DNA from 2 places in the Sporosarcina sp. FSL W7-1283 genome. Region 2 is predicted to be linked to the other one. Evidence: riboswitches for the same ligand, from Rfam matches in the RefSeq annotation. Region 2 holds a riboswitch; the other holds the start of a gene.
What was found. A riboswitch is a leader RNA that binds a small molecule or an ion and turns the genes downstream of it on or off. The one in region 2 is predicted to bind thiamine pyrophosphate.
Positions count from the first base shown of each region.

Region 1: it holds a riboswitch for thiamine pyrophosphate, as region 2 does, so the genes downstream of both, MKY93_RS17670 (ECF transporter S component) here and MKY93_RS03855 (3-oxoacyl-ACP reductase) in region 2, are expected to answer to the same signal.

Region 1 is NZ_JBBOOL010000001.1:3,369,440-3,372,652, reverse strand. Features, by position in the region: gene MKY93_RS17675 (ABC transporter ATP-binding protein) at 1-1,361, opposite strand, end outside; gene MKY93_RS17670 (ECF transporter S component) at 1,368-1,937, opposite strand; TPP riboswitch at 2,022-2,133, opposite strand; gene MKY93_RS17665 (methyl-accepting chemotaxis protein) at 2,302-3,213, opposite strand, start outside.
Region 2 is NZ_JBBOOL010000001.1:816,395-819,607, reverse strand. Features, by position in the region: gene MKY93_RS03870 (hypothetical protein) at 1-280, shown strand, start outside; gene MKY93_RS03865 (CoA transferase subunit B) at 237-881, opposite strand; gene MKY93_RS03860 (CoA transferase subunit A) at 878-1,585, opposite strand; TPP riboswitch at 1,732-1,830, shown strand; gene MKY93_RS03855 (3-oxoacyl-ACP reductase) at 1,892-2,656, shown strand; gene MKY93_RS03850 (hypothetical protein) at 2,806-3,087, shown strand.

The sequences.
Region 1 (3,213 bases), 2.6 Mb from region 2:
ACCATGAGAATCGTAATTCCTTGAACGCGTAGCTGTTCAAGCTTCTCTAAAATCGCGAATGTATTGCGTGCATCTTGACCAAAAGTAGGTTCATCCAAAAGCAAAATATCCGTTTGCGGAGTCAAGGCAGTGGCCACACTTAAACGACGCTTTTGGCCCGTGGAAAGCTGATAAGGATGCCGTGTGCCTGAATTCGGTAAATTAAAGAGTTGCATTAAATCTGCCGCATAGTTCACTGCTTGAGGTTTGCTCATTTTATGCAGAGAGACCGTTAATTCTTCAGCTATCGAATTCGTCACAAATTGCAGTTCTGGATTTTGAAAGACGAGCGAGAGTCCTTTAGGCAACTGCTTTTTCCTTTTCTTCTGAATAACGCGTTCACCATTCACTTTATAGATGCCTTCAGTGCGTAATAATTGCATAAGAGTAAGAAGCAGCGTACTTTTTCCTGAACCATTTTCACCCGTGATCGCAATCCAGTCACCTGTTTTAGCCACTGCTTTCTTTGCAAAGATTTTCGGGGCAGTGCCACGAAAACCATGAAAGTCGTTGAGAAGGATCTTTTCAAATGAGGAAACTTGTTCACGTTCATGCATCATCGATTTAAAAGACTCAGATTCCTTATACTCATCCCACACACTTGGATACCAAATACCGTAGCGTTTCAATTCTTCTTGATAGTGCTTGAAAATGGTGAAAGGAGAGTCGTCCGCTAGAATAATTCCATGGTCATTAAACAAGACAACACGGTCTACCCAGTCTGCAATCAAGTCAATTTTATGCTCAACAATAATTACGGTCTTATCAGCAGTTGCTTGTTTAATAGATGACCAGATTTGTTCGGTGCCTTCGGGATCAAGTAATGCGGAAGGTTCGTCGAGAAACAGAACATCGGGCTTTAGCAGAAGTACGGAAGCAAGTGCAAGCCGTTGTTTCATCCCTTGAGATAGTTCAAGGATCGGTGTGTGTAAGTTTTCCAAATGTAGATCGACGCGTTTTAGCGCCTCTTCTATCAAAGGTGCCATATCGCTGCGCGGTATGTTCAGGTTTTCCAGTACAAATGCGAGCTCTTCATCGACATATGACATACAGAACTGCGTATCGGGATCTTGAAAGACGAAGCCCCATGAGTCGGGCAAATTGATTTCATCGGCTTTCATTGGCAACTCAATGGAGTTCGGAACGATTCCACTGAGTACTTGCAGCAATGTCGATTTTCCACAGCCGCTTGGTCCGAGCATGAGTACTTTTTCACCTGGCTGAACCGAAAAGGAGAGATCCTTGAAGATCAAGGAATCCTCTCCAGGAAATTTCAAACGCAGATTGGTTAGATTGATGGCATATCTATTCGAATAATTCATCAAAATTTACCGATCCAGCATAGTGTATTCTTTTTTATCAACTGGACGAATTAGAGACGTAACACCGGTTGCTTCTAGTGCCCGGACGATCAGCACGGCGAAAATCCCAGTGAAGATGAATGCACTGATCGCACGTAGTCCGTATTTTACAATAAGTGCCCACGTTTCAAGTGCTGCATAACCATAGAACAAATCGAGCGTAAAGCTGCCGAGGCATGAAGCGACGCCTGCTAATCCAGCAACTGCCATTGAGAAGCGTTTATAACGGAACGCTGCAAACAGCAATTCTGCTGCAAGTCCCTGTACAAAACCATAGATTAATACTTCAATGCCATGCCCGGCAAATGCGGATAAACTAGCCCCTGCAATACTTGCGATCAGCGCTGTACCGGGTTTACGGATGAGCAGATAAGCAAATGGACCGACCATGAACCACATTCCATAAATTAGCTGACGTGCAACTGGCAGGATCGGCTTTACAACGGTATACAGATCATCCCAGAACTTCATAAGGATTCCGAAAACGACCCCGATCATAATCGTGATCAATAAATCTGTGAATTTCAATCTTTTCAATAGATCCCACTCCTTCTTTTTTTGCCTATACAAAAAAGCCGTCTGAAAGAGCAGACAGCCGAGGAGGGGACATGCAGGTCCCGGATATTCCCTTCGAACGCTCTCTACGCTGGCATTACCCAGATCAGATTAACGGTCAGCAGTGGTTTTATCTGCTATCTCAGCCTGATTCACTCAAGCACCCGTACGGACAATTATGTAAGCAGTCATAGTATACAACAGTCTAATTTATCTGGCAACCTGAGGCGCGATAGACTACATGTTAAAAAGTGCGAATTTGTAGCTGTGTTATTGTTATTCAAAAAGCGTCTACTCTGTAATTAGAGAAGACGCTTTTATTGGTGTGTTTGAAAGATATGTGATTTTAGAGTTTGAATCGCTGCATCAGTAGATTCAATTCCTCTGCTAGCTTTGCTAAATCATTGGAGTTATTAGCGACTTCCTCCATGGCGCTGCTTGCTTGTTCGGATGAGGCAGACGTTTCTTCTACCCCGGCTGCAGATTGCTCGGTGATTGCTGCAATTTCTTCTATAGAACTGCGCATTTCCTGGCCATTTGCTGAAATGTCGTTTAAGTCTTCAGCTATACTGTGAATTCGATTCGCCATTTCTGTAACAGCTGTACTGATTTTATCGAATGTTTCACCCGTTTGTTTAATTTGGCTTGTTCCTTCTTCGACTTCTTTATACCCGTGCTGCAGTGAATCTGTTACTGTTCTGGATTCATTTTGAATGCGGTTGACGATATCTGTAATGTTTGTGACAGATGAAGAAGATTGCTCTGCAAGTTTTCTCACTTCATCCGCTACGACTGCGAAGCCTTTCCCATGCTCGCCAGCTCGCGCAGCCTCAATTGCGGCATTCAATGCCAATAAATTCGTCTGGCCCGCAATGTCTTGAATGACAGAAACTAGTTCAGAGATTTCTTGCGTGTGCTGATCCAATCCTTCTACTTTAACAACGGCATCGTGAACGATTTGATCAATCACAGCCATTTGCTTGGAGGAAGAATTCATCAATTCACTTCCTTGGTTCGTCATCTCAAGAACCGAAGTGGAAGATTTTTGTACATGCATACCATTTTCATTGGCTTCCATCACTTTTGCTACGAAAGTTTCCATGGAGGATGATAAAATCGTGGCGTTATCGGCTTGAGACTCTGTGCCGTTTGCTAAGTCTTCCATCGTTATGGCAATTTGGGCCGTGCCTGCTTTTACTTCATTTGCTGATTGAGTCAATTCTTCACTTTGTGTAGACACAGTTTCGGCCACATTATT
Region 2 (3,213 bases):
TGAGCGGCTAGTCATGGCGGGTATGAGCTTAAGCAAAGGGCTTATGAGCGAGACGACGGGACGTATGAGCACAGAGCAAGTTTTTATGAGCGGCAAAGCAAGACTTATGATCACAAAGCTGGGCTTTACGAGCGGCTACTGTTATTTATTGATTATCGGCAGTCGATTGACACAATCTCCTTCTTATTTCCATAAAAGAACTCTGCCTAAATTAGACAGAGCACTTATCATCCTATTCAATTTTCTCTCCGAATCAAATCAGCTTCCGTTGATTCAATAACTTCCTCTGCCGTAAAGCCGTCAAATACTTCTTTCAGCACTAAACCTTTTGGAGTCACTTCAATTAAAGCTCGTTCGGTAATAATCTTATCCACGACTTCTTTTCCTGTTAGCGGCAGAGTACAGCGCTTTTTAATCTTCGGTTCACCGCTTTTAGAAACATGTTCCATTATGATGATCACTTTTTTGGCACCATGAACCAAATCCATCGCGCCACCCATCCCTTTGATCACTTTCCCTGGAATCATCCAATTGGCCAAGTCTCCTGTTTCAGACACTTCCATTGCCCCTAAAATCGCGACATCCACATGGCCGCCGCGAATCATCGCAAATGATTCGGCACTCGAGAAGAAAGCAGAGCCGGGAACCGTTGTGACCGTTTCTTTTCCAGCATTGATCAAATCAGGGTCGACATCTTCTTCTAAAGGATACGGCCCAATGCCCAATAATCCATTTTCCGACTGCAAAATGACTGTTTTATCAGCTGAAATATAGTTCGCTACAAGTGTTGGCATTCCAATGCCTAAATTGACATAGTCGCCGTCTTTAATTTCCTGCTCTGCCCTTTTCGCAATACGCTCTCTAAAATGAATTGGTTTCATTTAGCTCCCTCCCCTTTCTGCCGAGTCGTCAGCCGCTCAATTCGTTTTTCTTGTTTTGCCTGTATTAAGCCTTGCACATAAATGCTTGGGGTATGGATGTGAGCAGGATCTAGTGCTCCAACATCTACAATCTCTTCCGCCTCAGCAATTGTAAATTTAGCTGCCGCCGCCATAAGTGGGTTAAAATTTTGCGCCGTTTTATTGTAGATCAAGTTTCCCAAACGATCGGCTTTCGCTGCCCGAATCAATGCGAAATCCGCACGCAAAGCTTCCTCCAATAAGTACTCCTTGCCATCAAAGACCCGCTCTTCCTTTCCTTCTGCAATCTGTGTCCCGACTCCAGCAGGCGTATAGAAAGCCGGTATCCCCGCGCCGCCTGCACGTATCTTTTCAGCCAACGTTCCTTGCGGTGTCAGCTCGACTTCAATTTCCCCTGCCAATACCTGGCGTTCAAATTCCTTATTCTCCCCAACATACGATCCAATCATTTTCTTGATCTGCTTCTTTTGCAGCAACAAGCCAAGTCCCCAATAATCCACGCCACAATTATTTGATATGATTGTTAAATCTTTCACTTCAATTTCTACCAATGCCAGAATCAGCTGCTCTGGTATCCCAACCAGTCCAAATCCGCCAACCATTAACGTTGCTCCGTCTTCAATATTTGAAACCGCTTGCAAATTTGTTGAGTAGATCGTTTTCATACGTTTCTCCTCCTGTTCTTTGCCAGTGCTTCACCCTTATTTTATTTTAACAAATGATTCAGATATTTGCATGAAACTATGAAAAAGAATGGTAATTCATAGTATTAAAATGTCCCTAATGCTATACTTCACAGACACATACATAACAAAATCACTGGGGGTGCCAATTGGCTGAGAGGAGAAAACTCCGACCCTTTGAACCTGATTCGGTTGATACCGACGGAGGGAAGTGGCATTCTTTTCAGCGGCCGCTAACTTTCAGTGGTCTTTTTTTGTATAAACCTATGAAAAAAGGAGCTGGATGGATTGGAATTGAAAGATCAAGTAGTATTGGTGACAGGTGCAAGCAGAGGATTGGGCGCGGCAACTGCGAAGGCATTTGGCGAAGCAGGTTCAAAAGTTGTCGTGAATTACTTTAAAAATAGTGATAAAGCTCAGCAAGTTGTGAATGAAATTGGCAGTGACCGAGCAATTGCACTGCGGGCAGATGTGCGGAATCTAGATGATCTGCAGTTATTAGTAGAACAGGCTAACCGTCATTTCGGACAACCAATTACGACAATCGTCAATAATGCATTAATCGACTTTTCATTCAACGGCGATGATCGGAAACAGTTGGATGCAATTGAATGGCAGGATTATCATAAACAGTTGGAAGGTTCTGTGGGGGCAACGCTGAATACACTTCAAGCAGCTCGGGAAGGTATGACACGATTGCAGTTTGGTCGAATCATCAATATCGGTACAAACTTGGTGCAGAATCCTGTCGTGCCTTATCACGATTACAATACGAGTAAGGCCGCTTTGCTCGGTATGACGCGAAGCATGGCAAAAGAGTTAGGACCAGATGGTATCACCGTCAATATGGTGTCAGGTGGGCTTTTACTAAAAACAGATGCTAGCGCTGCTACACCGGATGCTGTGTTCGATATCATTAAAGCCAATACACCGATTGGGCGAGTCGTCACTCCAGAAGAAGTAGCCGATGTGGTTGTTTTCTTCGCTTCTCCTTCCAGCCGTGCCATCGCAGGACAAAATCTTGTTGTGGATGGCGGATTGGTAATGGATTAATAGAGTTATTTCTTGATTTTCTGCATGGTTAATTGGTAGAGCAAGCGTACATTCAGTTGCACCTCCTTGCCGTTGAATTCATCAAATGAAACGGCACAGTTCTCTCACGTTTTTCGACATACACTAAGAGAGAAGGAGGTGCATATTTTATGTCATCAAGAAAGTTTAGACCATGCAGCAGCTGTGACTCTTCGCATGTATCGAATCGGGAGACTAGATGTTATGACGAAAAGAAATTAATTCATATACTCGTCGATTTAATGATGGGTGATCCTATCGAAATCACATTGAAACAATCAAAAAATATTCAGCATAATGGCTATTACTTAGAATTCGACAAAAACAATCGAGTTATCCATTTTCAACCGTTCGGAGATGCAGATGTCAAAGAACTCGCCTTGGCTGACATTTGCACGATCAGATATAGCTGACACTAGAATGTTTGTAAACTGAAACGGAGTCGTTCGATGAGTCTATGGTTAGCAGTAACGAGGGATCGGTTCATCCTTCCCAATTCAGTAGAAAGAAACCTTTTATGAGCGCGATACACAGTTTAA